Regions from separate parts of the Marinobacter sp. LQ44 genome, predicted to be linked through region 1. Evidence: predicted binding sites of a transcription regulator. Region 1 holds the regulator's gene; the other holds the start of a gene.

Region 1 (10,796 bases):
GCGATCATAGATGTGGCTGATGCCGGTGCGTCGCTTGGCCTCGACCACCCACACCCGGTGAAGCTCGTATCGGGTCAGGTCCTGATTGATGTGGTTCGGCCGGATCACGTCATTTGGCCGAACACTTTCATCGTGCAGTTTGTAGGCGTTGTAGGGAACGATCAGTTCACGCTTGCCCTTAAGTTCCCAGTCGTACTGGTTGGGGGCACCGTTGTACATGTCCTTCTGATCGACTGAACGCAGAGACGAAGAGTTCGGCAGGTCCGTCTCATAGGCCAGATTTGGGGACCGGCGCAAACGGCGGGAACCGGAATCGTAACGCCATGCCAGCCGCGGTGAGCGAACCTGGTCAAGGGTTTCATGCACCAGGGTAATGGTGCCAGCCAGGCTGGACGGCGCGACGGTTTCGGTTTTCAGGTAGAAAATCTTGTTATCGATGTCTTCCAGCTCAGCGCCGGGGCGACTGTATGCAAAGAAATAATCGTACTGGTTGACGACAGGGTTGAATGAGCCGTCCCGCTGCGGCGTAGCCGATGCACTGCGGAACGACAGTTCCTCACCCCGGTATCGCAGAATATGGTTCCAGATCGCTTCCAGACCGTTCTGTGGAATGGGGAACGGACTGGTCATGATGGTGTCTCGAACACCGTTACCGTTATCCAGGAGTTCAGCTGTCAGAGCGTTCTGGTAAAACTTCTCGTAGACATGCTCGGGGAAAGCTGCTGTTCGGCGGGTCTGGTACACCGGCATGAAAAATTCCGGGCCGTACTGCTCCAGCATCTGAATGTGGCCGTCCGACAGTATGTCCCGGTACTGGTCCAGATTGTCACGGGTAATAACGTACAGCGCTTCGTCTTCCGGGAACGGATTAATCTCTACGGTACCTTCGCGCCAATTGGCCGGGGGTGAAGCCAACCCGCCAGTCCACGCCGGAATAGTGCCAGACTCGTTACCCGCCCGTTCTGCACCCACTGGTGTGAGATCATTCTTCAAACGCTCGGCCTCGGCCGGCGACACCTTTGCCAAGACAGGACCTGAACACCCCAATACCACCGCCGCAATAGCAGCAATTATCCGGTTTCGCATCCTTATTACCTCCAATAATGGACCACAAGACGATCAAAGCTTGTTCAATCTGTGTGCCTTTTTGCCAGTTTCAAACGACCGTTTCAAGTGATTGTTTGTAGTTTCTTGTGAGATGCAGCTATTCCGGGGAGCCCAGGGGAGGAGAAATTAGCGCGCAAAAATGATAGACTCTGACGGTTGTTCTGATTGGACTCTTGAACGCTCACGTAGTGCGGGTGGTAGATGGCATCACAATGGTACTCACTGGTAGCCCAAAAGCTTTTTCTGGCCAACACCTTACTCGCCAGGCTTGAGTCGGACACCAAGCGCTCCGCTGCGGAAACGGAAGCGCTGTCTCAGGGCTCCGCCGAGCTCCTGCTGCGGGCAAGGCAAACGCTGCTGGTCATGATTGCCCGATACCATCAGCACAAAGCCGAAAAACCGCAGACATTAGCAGAACTGGAAGCGCTGTTTCCTTACGAGGTACACGAGACCCGGCTTTTAAGAGAACTGGCAGAGACATCGGGAAGCTGGTGGAACCATCTTGATCAGGTTGAATCGGCTTTGAGCCAGCCTCCGACCACACGCAAGAATGTTACGGAAGAGAATATCATTGCGGTTTCCGTCGAACAGGGCCCGGACCGTTCCGCCGCAACACTCAGGAAGACTCTGGCGGCCATGACTGAACTGGCCAAACGGCTTGAGGAACAACACAGCGAGTGGTAGCCCCACCCTGTTGGCTAAATTCCCGCACCGAATCGAATACACCAAGACAAAGGTTGAACGAATGTCACCATCGTTTTTTGAAATCGTACAACTTGCCAATGGCGACTACGCCTTGCGCCGCATTGATGACGACGCAGCGCCGTTGGTGCGCATTTCCTTCTCGCAGGAGGCCAGGGAAATGATGGAAGACCGCGACATGAGCGTTGCCAAGGCGATGATTGCGGCAGGGATTGAGGCCGCTGGCAATATCGCACACGATATTGACTGGGACGATGACGACAATGATCTGGCCGAATCCCAGCCCCAATACACCCTCCACTGAACTCCTTTACCGATGACGCAGCACCACGCCGTGGCTGCTACCTTGCGCCGAAGCCTTTTGAAGGGACTCAAAGGCTGAACGCCCGAGCTTGTTAGTCCAGAGCACCACCGCATGACAGGTACCAGCACTCAAAGCCCGCTCAGCCAGCTGCTGTGCGGAGTAATCGTTGGTTGAGCGCAATACCAGCAACTCACTGGCCACAATACCGTGCATTTTCTGCCACTTGCCAACCAGGGACTGTGGCGGGTCAATCAGGGCCAGCCAGCGCTTCTCCTGGTTCAGCTGGGTGAGCATAGGGAGCAGCAACTGGACATTCTCTACCTGGCCTTCAGGAAGAATAATTTCCGTCACGTTACCGCCAAAATCCCTGGTTCCCCGACCGACGTCTGACGATGAGTGAAGGGCTGTGGCCCGTGCTTTTCCTGTAGACACCGTGCGGGCGGGCATGATGGCCGCCGGCTGGAACGCCATGTTCTGAGTGAAGCTTAACTGTTCCATTGCTCACCTACCTGCGCTAATCGTTTCTTATTGCTGGTTATCAATGCAAATCTGATCGGCGGATCACGCCCACACCCAGACCTTCGATAAACAACTCCTGTTCGGCCAGATCAATTTCAATCGGGGCGAACTCTTCGTTCTCCGCAATCAACCAGACCTTCGAGCCGTCCCTGCGAAACCGTTTTACCGTCACTTCTTCACCAACCCTGGCCACAACCACCTGCCCGTTATGAACATCCTGAGTGCGATGCACTGCGAGCAAATCACCGTCGAGAATGCCAATGTCTTTCATGCTCATGCCGCGCACGCGGAGCAGGTAATCGGCGGATGGCGAGAAAAATTCCGGTTGCAAAGTACAGTGCTCTTCAATGTGTTCCTGGGCGAGAATCGGGCTACCCGCCGCAACCTGGCCGACAACCGGTAACCCTGGGTCCTGCTCCACTTCCGGCAGTCGAATCCCCCGGCTGGCACCAGGCACCATTTCGATGGCGCCTTTCCTGGCCAGGGCCCGCAAATGCTCCTCTGCCGCATTGGCGGAGCGAAACCCCAGTTCGGCAGCGATTTCTGCCCGCGTTGGCGGGTAACCGGTTTCGTCTACGTACCGCCGGATGATATCCAGCACCTGGGACTGTCGCGCGGTCAGCTTCATGCATGTACTCCGGGTTTTCATCCTGGTTTTATATACAGTGATTTGACTATATACAGTGTTTTATCCAGTGTAAAGCCCGATTGAAATTTTCTGTCATGTAATCGGGCCGCTGCATATCGGTGTGTTATGGTTTAAGTCCGTGAATTATATGGATGCAAGGTGCCAATGAATTCGACAGAGCGTTGTGCGATGCCGGAGCGGCTTCGTAATCATCAAGGAGAAGAGCGTAGAGTTGGCGTGGAGATCGAACTCTCCGGACTGGGCTACGATGAATTGGTTGAACATGTCGCCCGCCTGCTCAAGGGCAGCCCGGAGCTGGAGTCGCGTTATGTCAGCCGTCTGGAGACTGACGCCGGAACCTTCACCATTGAGCTGGACTCTGACCCTGTGAAGGATCTTGACCTGGCGGACGAACGCCTGCCCGAGTCAATCCGCGAGCTGGGCACCCACGCCATGGATGTCATCGATTTTGCCGCAGAACGCATTGTGCCTCTTGAGATTGTCGGGCCACCTCTGCCCTTTTCCAGACTGGGCCTGATCGAAGAACTGGTAGACGAGCTGCGCGAACTTGGCGCGGAAGGCAGCCGGGAAGCGATTTATTTTGCTTTCGGCCTGCAACTCAATCCCGAACTGCCGGACCTGGAACCCGCAACCATTGTCACCTACCTGCAGGCCTTCGCGGCACTTTATGACTGGCTCAAATCCCGGCATCAGATTGACATAAGCCGAAAATTTACCACTTACATCGAGCCCTGGAGCAGCCGTTACACGGACATGCTGATGGCGGAAGATTATGCTCCCGACCAGGCCTCGCTGATGAAAGACTACCTGAACTTCAACCCGACGCGGAACAAGGCCCTGGACCTTCTGCCACTGTTTGCACATCTGGATTCAGAGCTGTTGCACGACTATGTGGACGACCCGAGAATCAAGAGCCGGCCGACGCTTCACTACCGGTTACCCGATTGCGATATCGACAACCCCCGATGGCATTTTTCCACGGTCTGGAACGACTGGGTGGTACTGGAGCAGATCGCAAACCATCCAGAGCACCTGAAAGAACTCAGGGAACTGTTCCGCGAAGCCCAGACATTCAGTTTTCGCAATCTCACCCGCTCATGGCGTGACACCACGGAACAATGGCTTAAACAGCGCGGTTATGTCTGAGATCTCAGAAGCACCAGAATCGCCGGGGATCACCATTGGCATCAGCGGCCCCGCCCGGCGCAGCACCGCCCACAGACTGATCAATCTGGGCCTGCGGCTGCATGGCGCCCACACGCACTACATTCGTCCCGGATCCAGCACGGACGTCTCCCTGCTCGATGGCCTGGTGCTCTCTGGCGGCACCCACGTACACCCCAACCGCTATGGCCAACAGCCACAAGTGACCGCGAGATACGACCTGAAACGGGACGAAACCGACTTCACGCTGCTTGAGCAAGCCGAGGAAATAGACATTCCGGTACTGGGTATATGCCGTGGGGCCCAGTTCATCAATGTCTTTCATGGCGGGTCGTTGTGCCAGAACGTGACCCCGCTGCGAATGAAAACCCGCCACCGCCCTTTGCTGCTACCCCTTCAAACGGTCCAGCTGGTCCAGGACAGCCGGATAGGCCGGCTGATGCACAGCACCCTGATTGGCGCGAACCGTATTCACAGCCAGGCGATTAAACACCTGGGGCGGAATCTCAGGGTAACGGCACTGGACAACGACCTGTTCGTGCAGGCCATCGAAAACACCGGGCAACAATGGTTGATGGGGGTTCAGTGGCATCCGGAATACCTGCTGTATCACACCGGCCACCGGCGGATTTTCAGCCACTTTGTGCATGCCGCCCGGGCTCGGAAACTGGAGCGGCTGCAAAGCCAAGATATGGCCTTTGGCCAGCAAGGAGACTGATGATGAAAAAATACACCAAAGCACTGGCCGCAACGGTGTTCGTGGCTTCATTGGCACCACTGGCCGTTTCCGCTGGCGAAGTGAGCCTGAGTGGGGAGGGCAGCGTTCGCTACACTCCGGACAGCGCCCGTTTGCAATTTACCGCCAGTGCCGAGCACAACCTCCCAGAGCGGGCTTCTGATCGCCTTTCCGAGACCATGGAGCAATGGCGCAAGGCGATACAGGGCATGCGCGACCAACTGGTGGACTATTCAGACGCCAACGTTAACCTGTATACCCGGTCACTACCGGTTCAGGAGCGTGGGCAACAACCGGAGCGAATGGCGGTGGCAAGCCAGACAGTCAGCTTTTCCATCGACAATCTTGAACTGCTGAACCCTCTGCTGGAACAGGCCCACAAGGCTGGTCTGCAATACCATCTGAGCGAACACCAGTTCTTCCATTCCGACGAAGAGCGCCTGCAACGTCAGGCACTGGCCAGGGCCATCGAGGATGCCCGCAGCCGGTGTGCCTTTGTGGCGGAACAGTTGGGCAAAACCTGTGGTGAGGTGAAAACCATCAACATCAATTGCGGCCACCGCCCGATGCCCATGATGATGGCGGAAGCAAGAGCCGCCAGCGACACCGTTTCCAGTATCGCCCCCCGGGAAATCCAGGCCAGCGTCAACGCCACCTTCAACCTGGATTAACAACCATCGATCAGAAATCCCGGGTGTAGAAGATATCCAGCGAGGCGGCCAGGCCACTGGCCGCCTCCAGATAGAAATACCGGCCCAGATCATATCGCAGTGCGACCGTGGTGATCGGTTCGAATATCCCGACGCCATACCTCAGGCTCAATTCATCGGTAATGTATCCGCTGGCCACCACCGCGGCCTCGTCTCCGGAGCCTTCCGTTTCCAGGGTGAGATTGCGAATGCCCAGCTCGTCTCCAATGCCCTGGGTCAATCTGCTGGCCTGGGTCAGCCCCAACGACAACGCAGCCTGCGCCATCTGGCCGTCATCACCGCGGCCTTGGGGCGGACGGCCCAGAATGATGTAGGACAACGCATCGCTTTGGGGCATGGAAGGTTCAGAGAACACCTCGGTTTCAGGGGCGTTCACGGGGCCGCTAAGCCGGATACCGGCAACAACAGTGTCTACTCTGCGCACTGCCTCTATGTCCAGGTAGGGTTCCGTCAGGGCACCCACAAACAGGATTCTCGCTCGCCGTAGTTCCAGATCCTGCCCAAATGCCTGGTATTGACCATTCACCAGTTGAAGCGCACCCCGGGTATCCATGTCGTTGCCAATCCGCAGAGTCCCCTCGAGATTCCCGGTCACACCGAAAGCATCAAACGCTACCCGGTCTTCGCCGACCACCACAGTCACGTCCATCACCATACGCCGGATGGTCGGCTCCTCGGTTTCAACTCCGACAATCACCTCATCTTCGGAGATAGAAACCGCTGACTCCGGAAGCCCCTTGATCTCGATCTCACCACGGGGTACTTCCACCCGTCCAGACACAGAGAGTTCACCACTGCGGAAAGCAATGGTGAGGTCTGGCCCGACTTCAACCCGGGCATAGGGTTCGACATTCACTGGCAGCCTATCGCCAACAATCGACAGCTCAATCTCGGGCTCCTGCTGCCAATTGATCATCCCCGAAAGTTGCCCGCTACTGCGGTCGTTACTGTTCCAGCGCCCGCTGATATCAGCGGAATCCCCGAGAAACTCGAGCACCAGAACCACATCGTTCAGTGGTAGTGGCAGGCCCGGATCGTAAAAACGACCATTCGTAAGAGCCAGCTCGCCATGAATCATGGGACGTAACAATGGGCCGGTAATTTCGCCTTGGCCGTTAACCTGACCTCCAATCTCTTCCACCCCGGCGAAGGCGGATGCAAAAGCCAGATCCAGTGAGTTCAGGCTGAAACGGCCCTGTACCGGTCGTTCTTCAGCCATCGGGTCAACCGCCAGCTCGGCATTAAAATCGCCCAGCTCCGGGCCTCGCAGGGCAACTGAAAGCTCAGCTATGCTGGGCTGAAGACGAGCATCAACGGTCAAACCCTCATGACTCAGGGTTTCCCAGTCATCCAGCACCAGGAATTCGAAGGTTCCCTCACCGGCATCCAGTGTGATTCTGCCATCCGGCCCTGCGTCGGTCAGTGACAGATCCACGTCGGCATCCAGGTGCGCACTCCATCGGAAGGTATCAGGCAACAGTGGTTCAAGGGCCGTGGTCGGAAACTGGCGAATCTGGAAGGCGATGTGGGCATCCGGCAATAGCTGCTGATCGTCAGCGCACACAGAACTGTCCTGCCAGCGCCAGCAGTGAGCGCCTAGGCTCAGTTTGCCTGCTTCGGTGTAGGCAAGGTCAGCGGGAGATTCCAGTTGCCACGTCTGGCCCGGGCCGGGTATGTCGATTTCACCACGGTTCAGGGCACCCTGCCAGGCATCAAGGCTTTCACCCAGGGCGCCGGCAAATACGGCAAGCAGGGTCGCCTCACTGTGGCTGGCATTGACTGTTAGCTGATGCTCATCCCGGGTACCTTCAAGGCGAAGGGATACGCTCTCCAGCTGTTGGTCGGCAGCACGAATCTCATTGATCTCCAGCGCTGCATCCAGCACACCGCCTTTGGCCAGACTGGCATCAAGATCCACGGCCTCAATCTGCAACAGATCCTGCCAGCTCAATCCGCGGCCAGCCACGACAAGCTCGGCGGTGGGATCATCCACGGTGCCCGCAAACTGCAGGCTGGCCTCCAGTTCACCAGCCAAACCTTCGGCAAACATCGCCGGTTCAGGCAACAGGATGGACAAGTCACCTGCCAGTTGGCTGCCGTAACGACCCTGCCCTTCTATACGGTTCTCACCCACAACAAGTACAAGATCATCCACTTGCCATTCGCGACCGTCACTGGCCAACTGGCCCCGGGCGCGAGCATTGTTCCCCTGCCATCGTCCCTGCAGATTCCAGTCCGCCGACATTCGGGGCAATGCGTCGTCCTGAAGCTGGCCTTCGCTGGTTACGTTGCCATCCAACCGGGACTCCAGCACAGGCACCCAATAGCCCGGATTGAACTGATCCAGAACCAGGGCAGCTTGCCAAGCCAGCTGGGAAGAAAAATCGAGCTCGGCTTCGCCAGACAGGGAACCCGCTCCGGTCGTCATGTCGAGCTGGGTGATACGGACAGCCTGAGTATCGCCATCAAGGCGGGCCTTCAGCTCGGCATCCCCAAGGGGACCGGCAACCTGCGCGTCAAGATCCGCCTGGTAGCGGTCTTCCTGGTAACTTGCCCGACCTTCCAGACGGTTGAGCGAAACCGGAGGCTCGCCCAGCCCCGGCACCAGGGTGTACCAGGGGAAGCGGTTCAGGGCCAGCCCCACATCAGCGGCCAGACCATCAGCCCAGGAGGCCTCGCCCTGCACCTCCAGGGTTCCGGGTGGCTCACCACCCCCTCTTTCCGGGCCGGCCATGGACAGTACCAGATCTGTCACCTTCTCTGTGGTGACCAATCCCTGGATAGACGTCTGGATATCACCCTCGGTACCCGGCAGTAGCGCCTGGGTACGGGTCCTGAAGCCGTTGGCCAGGGAACCGTCAAGGGTTAATCGCCAGTTCTTCAGCGTCAGTGTTTCCGGAAGATCATGATGGGCAAGAAAACGCTCGGATTCGAGTCTGATGGACGCTGGCAGACGGCTTTCCAGCGGCTGAACCTGCCCCTGTATATTCGCATTGAGATAACCACTGCTGGCACCTCGCAACCGCAAGTCCCTGACGCTGCCACCCAGGTTAACGGTGACCTGCCAGTCATCTCCCGATGGCGGCGGCAAGGATACGTCAACATCGATATCCAGGGGCCAATCCCGCCGCATGTCAGCGCGACCACTCGCCGATACCCGCATCTCTTCCAGCTGATACAGCACGTGTTCAAGCTCCAGGCTGGCACCGGAGGCCCGGGATTGCAGCTCAAACCGGTCCCAGATGGCTCCGTCATTGACCGTCAGCGGCCCCAGGGCAACATCCCCGATCACCACCGCCAGCGGCAGGTTAATCCTGGGAAGGCTGATATCACCGGAACGTTCATCATCAGATTCAGAGGGCTGCAGGGTCACTGCAATCCGATCGGCCTTGAGCGTGTCCAGGCAGATAGTTTTTTCGAACAGGCAGGTTGGGGACCAATCAACTTCCGGAGCCTCCACCACCACGCCCACGCCATAGCCGTGCCATTCAAGGCGCTCAGCCTGCCACTGGCCGAGCAGGGAGCCGCGATCTGCCTCGGTTTGCAACCCGGGAATCTGATCAATGGTCCAGGCCGTTCCTTTTTCGGTATGCAGGGCCAGCAAAATCAGCCCAACGACCACCAGAGGCAAAAACAGCAACAATGCGACAACCAGCAACAGCCAGAACCACCAGCGCCGGCGCAGCGGCTTTTTGTGTTTCTTCGGCTGACGTTCAGCCTGCTCTGGTGGCACCGGTGGATGATCGGTCACAGCTCTGGCCCCATGGAAAAGTGAATACGCCAGCCGCCGCCAAATTCCTCGTCCAACCCCTTGGCCACGTCGAGGCGCAACGGCCCTACCGGGCTCACCCAGCGAATCCCCAGGCCGGCACCTGTCGCCAGCCGGTCAAACACATCATTCACCGCGTTGCCCTTGTCGACGAACGCCGCCACCCGCCAGTTCCGGACAAACTCGTACTGATATTCGACACCACCGACCAGCTGAAAACGGCCACCAACGGCTACACCGTTGTCATCACGGGGCGACAAGGTTTCATAACCATAGCCCCGGACACTCTGATCACCACCGGCAAAGAAGCGCAATGAGGGAGGCACATCGGAAAAACTGTTGGTCGCCACCCCACCAAAGTTGAAACGGGTCAGGAACCGGTGATTATCAGCCAGGGTATACAGCCCCCTTGCGAGCACATTCACATGCAGGATATCTGCATCGGAAATAATCGCGCGATGGGCGCCGGTCACGTCAAATTGCAGCCGATAACCTCTCGATGGGTCCAGGGGCGAGTTGGCCTGGAGCTTGGAGTAACTGAGCCCTGGCAGCAACAGACTGGAATTGCCTCGCTCATCTTCCCCAATTTTGAAGCGCTCGCCTTCCCAACGTATTGAAAGCACCTGCATCCAACCGGTATCCAACTGATGCCGCCATTGCTGCCCCAGAGTCAGTCGCTCTGACTCCACATCCTCAATATTTTCTCGCTGATAACCGGTGCCCAACCGAATAGAATCCGTCATCGGTGGGTCCAGCGGGAGCTCATACCATCCACTGACGTTCTGCCGCAGCTCCGAAAGCTCCGTGTCTGCCCCGCGTCGATGACCCGTGGGGTTGGTGTAATGCTCTCGCCAGTTACCTCGGAACCGGGGGCCGACGTCTGTTGAGAAGCCAACACCGGCGCCTACCGACCGGGGCGGTCTGGGGGTAAGACCAATATCCACCGGTATCACACCATCCTCTGCCCGATTCGGTGAAGCATCAATATCCACACCGGAAAAGTAACCACTGCTTGAGAGATCGCTGTTGAGCTTCGCCACTTCATCGGCATGGAAAGGAATGCCAGGCTCAAAGGTCACAAACTGGTTCAGTAAACCGTCATCAAAACCATGGCCTTCCAGGAAGGTAACTGCTCC
Region 2 (10,796 bases), 2.0 Mb from region 1:
GCACGATGTCCTCGATCTGCACCAGATACCAGGGGTCTACCTTGGTGTGGCGGAACACTTCGTCCACGGTCATGCCGGCGCGGAACGCATCGCCGATGTACCAGATTCGCTCGGCACCGGGTACGTTCAGCTCCCGGGTCAGGGTTTCGCGGCTGTTCTCGGAGTCCAGCTCTTCCAGCTTTTCATCAAAACCTTCGGAACCCACTTCCAGGCCACGCAATGCCTTCTGCACCGACTCCTGGAAGGTCCGGCCAATGGCCATAACCTCACCGACAGACTTCATCTGGGTGGTCAGGCGGGCGTCGGCCTGGGGGAATTTCTCGAAGGTAAACCGGGGAATCTTGGTAACCACGTAATCAATGGACGGCTCGAACGAGGCCGGGGTGACGCCGCCGGTGATTTCGTTCTGCAGTTCATCAAGGGTGTAACCCACGGCCAGCTTGGCCGCGACCTTGGCGATCGGGAAGCCAGTGGCCTTGGACGCCAGCGCAGAGGAACGGGACACCCGCGGGTTCATTTCGATCACCACCATGCGGCCGGTGTCGGGGTTGATGCCGAATTGCACGTTGGAACCGCCGGTTTCCACACCGATTTCACGCAGCACCGCCAGCGAGGCGTTCCGCATGATCTGGTATTCCTTGTCGGTGAGAGTCTGGGCGGGGGCCACGGTGATGGAGTCACCGGTGTGCACGCCCATGGCGTCGAAGTTCTCGATGGCGCAGACGATGATGCAGTTGTCGTTCTTGTCCCGAACAACTTCCATCTCGTACTCTTTCCAGCCAATCAGGGATTCGTCGATCAACAGCTCGTTGGTCGGGGACAGGTCGAGACCGCGAGTACAGATTTCCTCGAACTCGTCCTTGTTGTAGGCAATACCACCACCAGAACCACCCATGGTAAACGATGGACGGATGATGCACGGGAAGCCGATGTCTTCGGAGATCTTCCAGGCTTCGTCCATGGAATGAGCGATGGCCGCACGCGGGCACTCAAGGCCGATTTTCTTCATGGCCTTGTCAAAGCGGTCGCGGTCTTCGGCCTTGTCGATGGTGTCGGCGTTGGCGCCGATCATTTCAACGCCATGCTTTTCCAGCACGCCGTGTTTTTCCAGGTCCAGCGCACAGTTCAGTGCGGTCTGGCCACCCATGGTGGGTAGCAGGGCGTCCGGCTTTTCTTTCTCAATGATCTTTTCGACCGTCTTCCAGGTGATGGGCTCGATGTAGGTGGCATCGGCCATGGCCGGGTCGGTCATGATGGTGGCCGGGTTAGAGTTCACCAGGATAACCCGGTAACCCTCTTCGCGCAGCGCCTTGCAGGCCTGGGCCCCGGAGTAATCGAATTCGCACGCCTGCCCGATCACAATGGGACCTGCGCCCAGGATCAGGATGCTTTGGATGTCTGTACGTTTTGGCATGTCTCGGTAAACCTGTCAGCAACTTTTGAATTCTTTCAGCGCGTACGATGCGCCAGTGAGCTATCTGTGATGGCCTTGCCCTCAGGCAGATCGCGCTTCCATCAGCTGGATAAACTCGTCGAACAGGGGCGCCACATCATGGGGGCCCGGGCTGGCTTCCGGGTGACCCTGGAAGCTGTAAGCCGGCTTGTCTGTGCGGCGAATACCCTGCAGAGTGCCGTCAAACAGCGACTTGTGGGTGGCTTCCACATTAGCCGGCAGGGTTGCTTCGTCTACCGCAAACCCATGGTTCTGGCTGGTAATCATCACGGTGCCTTTGGCAATATCCTGCACCGGGTGGTTGGCGCCGTGGTGGCCGTGGCCCATTTTCATGGTTTTGGCGCCACTGGCCAGAGCCAGCAACTGGTGACCGAGGCAGATGCCGAACACCGGGATTTCGGTTTCCAGCACTTGCTGGATAGCCGTGATGGCATAGTCGCAAGGCTCGGGGTCGCCGGGGCCGTTGGACAGGAAGATGCCGTCGGGATTCATGGCCAGCACTTCCGAGGCCGGGGTTTGCGCAGGCACCACGGTGATGTCGCAGCCACGGGCGGCGAGCATGCGCAGGATGTTGAACTTCACACCGTAGTCCCAGGCAACGACCTTGAATTTGGCGGCGGCCTGGTCACCGTAACCGTCTGTGATATCCCACTCGGTCTGGCTCCACTGGTAGGCTTTGTCGCTGGTGACTTCTTTAGCCAGATCCATGCCCTTGAGGCCGGGGAAGGCTTTCGCCAGTTCCAGGGCGCGCTCGGCGGTGGCGTTCTCGCCAGCGATGATGGCGCCGTTCTGGGAGCCTTTATCGCGCAGGATGCGAGTCAGGCGGCGGGTGTCGATGTCAGCAATGCCAACAATGTTGTTGCTTCGCAGGTACTCGCCCAGGCTCTGTTGGTTACGCCAGCTGCTGGCGATCAGCGGTAGATCACGAATGATCAGGCCGGCGGCATGGATGCGGTCCGATTCTACGTCTTCTTCGTTTACACCGGTGTTGCCAATGTGCGGATACGTCAGGGTGACGATCTGGCGCGAGTAGGACGGGTCGGTCAGGATTTCCTGGTAGCCGGTCATGGCAGTATTGAATACTACCTCGCCGCTGGTTTCTCCATCTGCGCCGATGGCGGTGCCGTAGAAGAGGCTTCCGTCTGCGAGTGCAAGGATTGCTGGTGTGCTCAAGGCTTGTATCCTCATCGAGTGGCGTAAGTTCGTCACGAACAGGAACGCAAGCGCAAATTCAGGTTGCAAAAAAGCGAGACAAGGTAAAAACCCGGTCCCGCTTTCTTATAAACTTTTCAAAGGTACGCTTGGTGCAGTCAAATCGCCTTATTGTAAGCTGTCTTGGCGTTTTCTGTCCACGTTGAATTCTTGCCGGGCGTAAGGCGGTTGTCCGGCAGGAGGGCTGGATCACCTTCCCGAAAAACGCTACGAGCACCCGCAGGCGGGTCCAGCCAGCAATCACAGATTGCTGTCGTTCGACTGCGCATGAAGCTTTGCTTCATAAACGCTTGTCTCACCCATGTGCGCTTCGCTCCGGCCATCCATGGCCTCCGAGATTTTCGGGAAGGTGATCCAGCCCTCCTACCTCAGAGCCCGCTGCTCAGAACTCTCTCGCTCGGGGTCAACTGTTCAAGAGCACATTCAGCCCTTCAGATTCAAGACATCCTGCATGTCATACAGTCCAGCGGCCTTCCCTTCCAGCCAGAGCGCAGCTCGCATCGCCCCTTTGGCGAAGGTCATCCGGCTGCTCGCCTTGTGGGTGATTTCAATACGCTCGCCTTCGGTGGCGAACAGAACGGTGTGGTCGCCCACCACGTCGCCGGCGCGGATGGTTTCGAAGCCGATTTCCTTGCGGGTGCGCTCGCCGGTGAAACCTTCGCGGCCGTAGACGGCGCATTCTTTCAGATCACGGCCCAGGGCGTCGGCTACCACTTCGCCCATGCGCAGGGCGGTGCCTGAGGGGGCGTCTTTTTTGTGGCGGTGATGGGCCTCGATGATTTCTACGTCGTAGTCGTCACCCAAAGTAGCCGCTGCGGTGCGCAGGAGGTTGAGGACGACGTTGACGCCAACGCTCATGTTGGGGGCGAAGACCACAGGGGTGGATTCTGCCGCCAAGGCCAACTGTTCTTTCTCGGCGTCGGTCATGCCGGTGGTGCCGATGACGATCATTTTGCCGTTGGCGCTGCAGAACTTTGCGTTTTCCAGGGTGAGGTCCGGGAAGGTGAAGTCCACCAGTACGTCGAAGTCGTTTTTGACGTCGTCGAGGCTGCCGGCCATTTTGATGCCGGTTTTGCCGATGCCAGTCATTTCGCCGGCGTCGGCGCCAATCAGGCTGCTGCCTGGCTCGACGATGGCAGCACCGAGTTCGAGGCCTTCGGTACCGTCTACGGCTTCTATCAGTACTTTGCCCATGCGCCCGGCGGCGCCGATGATTGCTACCCGCATCTGTTCTGCCCTCAGAATTTCATTTCGTCGAAGAAACTTTTCACACCCTCAAACCAGGAGGTTTTCTTCGGAGCATGATGGGTGCCGTTGTTGCCGCTGAGGGTTTCCTGGAACTCTTCCAGCAGCTCTTTCTGGCGCTTGGTCAGGTTGACCGGTGTTTCTACCATCACGCGGCACAGCAAATCGCCGGCAGGGCCACCGCGAACGGGACTAACCCCTTTGTTGCGCAGGCGGAAGAGTTTGCCGGTCTGGGTTTCCGGTGGAATCTTGAGTTTGACCCGGCCATCCAGGGTCGGTACTTCCAGTTCACCACCCAGGGCTGCATCCACGATGCTGATTGGCACTTCGCAGTATAGATTACGGCCATCACGGGTGAAGATGGAATGCTCGCGCACGGCAATCTGCACATACAGGTCGCCTGGCGGCCCACCATCAACGCCCATTTCGCCCTCTCCTGAGAGACGAATCCGATCTCCGGTATCCACACCGGGCGGCACTTTCACAGACAGGGTTTTTTCCTGCCTCACGCGGCCCTGGCCGTGGCACACTTTACAGGGATTCTTGATGACCTGACCGGAGCCCCGGCAGGTCGGGCATGCCTGCTGAACGGTAAAGAAACCCTGCTGCATGCGAACCTGCCCCATACCCTGACAGGTTCCACAGGTTTCCGGACGGGAGCCTTTTTCAGCACCGCTGCCGTCGCAGGCTTCACACTCTTTGTGGCCAGGAATATTGATCTTGACGGTTTTGCCTTTGACGGCTTCTTCCAGGTCGATTTCCAGGGTGTAGCGCAGATCGGAACCGCGAGTGTTGCGGCCCCGGCCACCGCCACCGAAAATGTCACCGAAGACATCACCAAAGATATCGGAGAAGCTGGCACCACCGCCGCCAAAGCCACCGCCGGCCTGGCCATCCACGCCGGCATGACCAAACTGGTCGTAGGCCGCACGCTTGCTGCCATCGGCAAGAATTTCGTAGGCTTCGCTGGCCTCTTTGAACTTGTTCTCGGCGTCTTTGTCGTCCGGGTTACGGTCCGGATGGTATTTCATCGCAAGCTTTCGGTAAGCCCGCTTTATGTCCTTCTCGTCCGCGTCCCGGGAGACCCCGAGTACTTCGTAATAATCGCGCTTGGCCATGCTTAAAACCCTGTTGCTATAACGCGGAAAACGCGGGGCTTACCCCCGCGTTTTCCAACTACCTGATGTACTTAGGATTTACTTCTTGTCGTCGTCTTTGACTTCTTCGAACTCGGCGTCCACCGCATCGTCAGCCGCCTGGGACTGGGCACCTTCCTGCCCGCCAGCCTGCTGCGCCTGGTCTGCCTGATCCGCGTACATCTTCTGTGCCAGCTCGGAAGACACTTCGGTCAGTTTCTGAGTCTTGGTTTCGATGGCTTCCTTGTCAGAGCCGGTCAGGGCTTCTTCCAGATCCTTGATGGCCGCCTCGATAGACTCCTTTTCACTGCCAGAAACCTTGTCGCCGGCTTCGGTCAGCGTCTTGCGCACGGCGTGAACCATGGCATCACCCTGGTTGCGGACCTGAACCAGCTCTTCGAACTTGCGATCTTCCTCGGCGTTGGCCTCGGCATCACGAACCATCTTCTCGATCTCGTCATCGTTCAGGCCAGAAGAAGCCTTGATCACGATGGACTGCTCCTTGCCGGTCGCCTTGTCCTTGGCAGACACGTTCAGGATACCGTTGGCATCGATATCGAAGGTTACTTCGATCTGCGGCACACCGCGTGGCGCCGGCGGAATATCCGCCAGGTCAAAGCGGCCCAGCGACTTGTTCTGGGAAGCCTGCTTACGCTCACCTTGAACCACGTGAATGGTTACGGCCGTCTGGTTGTCATCCGCTGTTGAGAACGTCTGCGACTTCTTGGTCGGGATGGTGGTGTTCTTGTCGATCAGCGGCGTTGCCACGCCACCCATGGTTTCAATACCCAGGGTCAGCGGGGTTACGTCCAGCAGCAGCACGTCTTTCACGTCACCGGAAAGAACAGCCGCCTGGATGGCAGCACCCATGGCAACGGCTTCGTCCGGGTTCACGTCTTTACGGGCTTCTTTGCCGAAGAACTCTTTTACCTTTTCCTGCACCAGCGGCATACGGGTCTGACCACCCACCAGGATAACCTCGTCGATTTCAGACGCCTTCATGCCGGCGTCCTGCAGGGCGACTTTACAGGGCTCCAGGCTACGCTGAACCAGGTCTTCCACCAGGCTTTCCAGCTTGGCGCGAGTCAGCTTCACGTTCATGTGCTTGGGCCCAGACGCGTCTGCAGTGATGTACGGCAGGTTCACGTCTGTCTGCTGGCTGCTGGACAGCTCGATCTTCGCTTTCTCACCGGCTTCCTTCAGGCGCTGCATGGCCAGGGAATCGCCGCGCAGGTCGATGCCACTGTCTTTCTTGAACTGGTCTGCCAGGTACTCGATGACTTTCAGGTCGAAGTCTTCACCACCCAGGAAGGTGTCACCGTTGGTGGCCAGAACCTCGAACTGATGCTCGCCGTCGACATCGGCAATTTCAATAATGGAGAGGTCGAAAGTACCACCACCCAGATCGTATACAGCAACTGTGCGGTCACCGCTCTTCTTGTCCAGGCCATAGGCCAGGGCAGCCGCGGTCGGCTCGTTGATGATCCGCTTCACTTCCAGACCGGCGATCTTGCCCGCATCTTTGGTGGCCTGGCGCTGGCTGTCATTGAAGTAAGCCGGCACGGTGATAACTGCTTCCGTTACCTTCTCGCCCAGGTAGTCTTCTGCCGTCTTCTTCATTTTCTTCAGAACTTCTGCAGAGATCTGGGGCGGTGCCATCTTCTGGCCCTTCACTTCAACCCAGGCGTCGCCGTTGTCGGCCTTGGTGATCTTGTAAGGCACCATCTTGATGTCTTTCTGAACCACATCGTCCTCAAAACGACGACCGATCAGACGCTTGATGGCGTACAGGGTGTTATGGGGGTTGGTGACCGCCTGGCGCTTGGCGGACTGACCAACCAGGGTCTCGTTATCGTCGGTGTACGCGATAATGGAGGGAGTCGTACGATCACCCTCAGCATTTTCAATAACCTTTACCTTGTCGCCATCCATGATGGCCACACAGGAGTTGGTGGTTCCCAGGTCGATACCAATAATCTTGCTCATCGAATCACTCCAAATCTTTCTGAATGCTGTCCCAGGGAGGTTTGCCCTGACTGTCGCTGTTTAATCGCTATATTGGCGCTTTAATCGGCTTTTCAAGCCTGCTCGTCGATTTTTGGTGCACCTTCCGCCTTGGCCACAACCACCATGGCGGGACGAACCACGCGACCGTTCAGCAGGTAGCCCTTCTGCACCACGGCAACTACACTGTTCGGCTCGGCATCTGGCGCGGGCACCATAGACATCGCCTCGTGCTGTTGCGGATCGAACGGTTCACCCACCGGGTTCACCTGTTCAACGTTGAATTTCTTGAGGCCGTTCATGAACAGGCCCAAAGTCATTTCCACACCTTCGCGAATGGAGCCAACCAGCTCCCCGGCGTTTTCATGACCTTCAGTACTTTCCACTGCCTTTTCAAGGCTGTCCGCCACCGGAAGGAGCTCTTTCACGAACTTTTCCAGGGCGAACTTGTGGGCCTTTTCCACATCAATTTCGGCACGACGACGCACATTCTGCATCTCAGCCTGGGCTCTCAGCGCCTGGTCCTGATATTCCTGCAACTGCGCCTTCAGCATTTCCAACTCGGAACCTTCTTCAGCTCCGGCGGTTTCTGCTTCGCCCTGCTCTTCTGTGGCGTTTACCGCCTCGTTCAGCTCGTCTACCTGTTCGTTACGCTTATCGTCAGCACTCATGACAACTCCTGATGACTTTCCCTGGGCCCGAGGGCCTGCGGCTAAATGAGCCCCGCCTTGCACAGGCAGGAAAATACGACTTTGCGAACGAATATGGGGCCCGCCCATCAGGTTTCAACCTCAAACGATGCATTCTTTCAGATTTTCACGATTCGATTGTTTGCAAACAGGAAAAACCCTGTATATATTCACAGAAACTGTATAGATCAACAGTGTTCAGACAATTTTCAGAGAGTCTCCAATCCTGAGCGGAGGTTATCGGCATGCTCACACAACTTATGGTCTCCAACTACGCCATCGCTGAACGGGTCGACCTGCATTTCAGCAAAGGCATGACGGCCCTGACCGGTGAAACCGGCGCTGGCAAATCCATTGTTCTGGATGCGCTCAGCCTGGCCATGGGCGGCCGAGCGGATGCCGGTGCCGTGCGCCACGGCGCAAAACGAGCCGATATCACCGCCAGCTTCGACATCTCACGTATTCCGATTGCCCGACAATGGCTGGAAGAACACGAACTGGATGACAAAGACGACTGCATCCTGCGCCGGACCATCAACAAAGATGGTCGTTCAAAAGCCTTTATTAATGGCCAGCCCTGCCCACTCTCCCAACTCAAGGACCTTGGCGGCCTGCTGATGGATATTCACAGCCAGCACCAACATCAGTCACTGCTGCAAAAAGACACTCATCGGAAGCTGCTGGACGAATTCTCCGGCGCCGAAGACCTGGCAGAGCAAACCCGGGATGCCTGGAAAGCCTGGCATAGAACCAGTCAGAAGCTGGAACAGCGGCGCCAGAACGCCGACGAGGCAGAGGCAAAACTGCAACTGCTCCGGTACCAGGCGGAAGAGCTGGACCGGCTTGCCCTGGGCGATGGCGAACAGGAAGCACTTGAACAGGAACAAGCGCAGCTGAGCCAGGCCGATGCGGTACTGCATAGCAGCCATCAGGCTGCCCTGCTGTGCACTGAGGACGAAACCAGTGCCGCCGACCTGGTGCGTCAGGCACTTCAGCAACTGGAGCAACTCCCAGTGGACGTTCCGGCACTGGCTGACACCATCCAGATGCTGACCGAAGCACAGATCCAGATTTCAGAAGCCGGGGACAACCTTCGGCACTTTGTTGAAGACTACGAAGCAGACCCCGCAAGGCTGGCCGAGGTCGAGGAACGCCTGAGCGCCATTTATCAGATGGCTCGAAAGCACCGCATCACACCGGAGGAATTGCCGGAACTGCACCAACGCCTGTCGAACGAACTGGAAGAACTGGACGGCGGCGAAGGCAGCCTCGAGCAGCTTGAGGCAGAGCAGCAAGCCCTGCGCAAACGGTTTGATGAACTGGCCGGGCAATTAACGGCCAAGCGGGAGCAGGCAGCGGCGGAACTGGATCAGCGAATTGCTCAGGAGCTTGCACAGCTGAGCATGCCGGCCGTCCAGTTTGTTACCAAACTGGGCCGCAACAGCAATGACGAACCGCCCCCCCACGGTATGGAAGATATCGAGTTCCTGGTCAGCGCCAACCCGGGGCAACCCGCACGCCCACTGGCCAAGGTGGCCTCCGGGGGCGAACTGTCTCGGATCAGCCTTGCCATTCAGGTAGTGGTCGCCCAGACCTCAACCACCCCTACCCTCGTATTTGATGAAGTGGACGTGGGTATTGGCGGCGGCACAGCCGAGGTGGTCGGGCGTTTACTCCGGTCTCTGGGCAGCAACGGCCAGGTGCTGTGTGTCACTCATTTGCCCCAGGTGGCAGCTCAGTGCCACCAGCACCTGTTCGTCAGCAAATTCACCGAACAGGACGCAACCTATTCACGCATTGAAACGCTGGATGACCAGGGAAGAATCAGCGAAGTGGCAAGAATGCTGGGCGGCGTAGACATGACAGAGCACACCATTGCCCACGCCCGGGAGATGTTCGTTAAGGGTCAGGCGACCCATCACTGAATCCCCCCTCTCGATTCGGAGAGCTGTTGGGGCCGGCGCTTGCTGGCCCTTTTTTTTTGACTTATTTCTTGGAAGAGCCCAAAGGCTTAACGTAGAGGATCAGGCTGTGATCAACGATCTCATAGCCGTGCTCCTTGGCGATCTTCTGCTGGCGCTCTTCGATGATATCATCCACAAACTCGATCACTTCCCCGGTTTGCGTGCATACCATGTGGTCATGGTGATCATCGCCCGCCATTTCGAAGACGGCGTGGCCACCCTCAAAGTTATGGCGCAACACCAGGCCTGCGGCCTCGAACTGAGTCAGTACCCGGTAGACGGTTGCCAGCCCCACGTCATCTCCCTGATCCAGCAGCTTCTTGTAAACATCCTCGGCACTCAGATGGTGCTCTTCGGCGTTCTCCAGAATATTGAAGATTTTGACTCTCGGGAGAGTAACCTTCAAACCGACCTTTCGTAATTCGGCGTTTTCAGATGACATGTTACTATTCACTCTTTGGTGTGCCTTACGGCTTCCGGTATGATGAAGCCGCCGTTCAACGGACTACCCGTTTCACACCTGCTTGATGCAGGCGATTTCAAGATAGAGGATTTCCCCCGGCGATGCAAAAGCTCACCGCTATCGTTCTTATTAGCATTTTATCCTTGTCCGGTTGCGCATTCCCTGGCGTTTACAAAATCAACGTGCAACAGGGGAATATCGTGACCGAAGACGACCTCAAGAGCCTCTCGCAAGGCATGGCCCGCAGTCAGGTTCATGCGGTTCTCGGGTCGCCGCTGATGCTCAATCCGGTGGACCCCTCGCGCGAGTACTATGTGTACACCTTCCAGCGCCGGGGTGGGGATATCCAGGAGCAGCGCATAATCGTCTATTACGAAGGCGACGAGTTCAGCCATTACGACGCACGACTGCTGGAAGAAACGCCCGCTTACTGATTGTTCAGGCTTTCTTTTTGGCCCGGTTCAGCCGGGCCTGCTTGGGATCTATCTTTAGCGGTCGGTATAGTTCAACCCGGTCTCCCTCGCGCAGCTCATGGCCCGCGGGGTCTTTAATGACTTTGCCAAACACGCCCATATCCGTTGCGTCCGGATCGATTTCCGGGAAAATATCCGTTATTCCAGACAGTTTCAC

Evidence for each region. Region 1 encodes LexA, which represses DNA repair genes until DNA is damaged. Its sites were predicted from a motif close to CTGTNTNNNNANACAG; they were not measured.
Region 2: a site for LexA is predicted at 7,900-7,915, ahead of recN (DNA repair protein RecN). Genes of this name have one in related genera too.

What each region holds. Positions count from the first base shown of each region.
Region 1 is NZ_CP014754.1:4,102,150-4,112,945, reverse strand. Features, by position in the region: gene ASQ50_RS18805 (DUF1329 domain-containing protein) at 1-1,086, opposite strand, end outside; gene ASQ50_RS18800 (DUF6586 family protein) at 1,309-1,791, shown strand; gene ASQ50_RS18795 (hypothetical protein) at 1,853-2,113, shown strand; gene ASQ50_RS18790 (cell division inhibitor SulA) at 2,120-2,611, opposite strand; gene lexA (transcriptional repressor LexA) at 2,652-3,260, opposite strand; gene ASQ50_RS18780 (amidoligase family protein) at 3,426-4,427, shown strand; gene ASQ50_RS18775 (gamma-glutamyl-gamma-aminobutyrate hydrolase family protein) at 4,420-5,163, shown strand; gene ASQ50_RS18770 (SIMPL domain-containing protein) at 5,163-5,852, shown strand; gene ASQ50_RS18765 (translocation/assembly module TamB domain-containing protein) at 5,863-9,642, opposite strand; gene ASQ50_RS18760 (autotransporter assembly complex protein TamA) at 9,639-10,796, opposite strand, start outside.
Region 2 is NZ_CP014754.1:1,648,650-1,659,445, forward strand. Features, by position in the region: gene carB (carbamoyl-phosphate synthase large subunit) at 1-1,414, opposite strand, end outside; gene carA (glutamine-hydrolyzing carbamoyl-phosphate synthase small subunit) at 1,496-2,626, opposite strand; gene dapB (4-hydroxy-tetrahydrodipicolinate reductase) at 3,089-3,892, opposite strand; gene dnaJ (molecular chaperone DnaJ) at 3,904-5,028, opposite strand; gene dnaK (molecular chaperone DnaK) at 5,107-7,032, opposite strand; gene grpE (nucleotide exchange factor GrpE) at 7,125-7,721, opposite strand; gene recN (DNA repair protein RecN) at 7,985-9,664, shown strand; gene fur (ferric iron uptake transcriptional regulator) at 9,726-10,145, opposite strand; gene ASQ50_RS07785 (outer membrane protein assembly factor BamE) at 10,268-10,600, shown strand; gene ASQ50_RS07790 (RnfH family protein) at 10,605-10,796, opposite strand, start outside.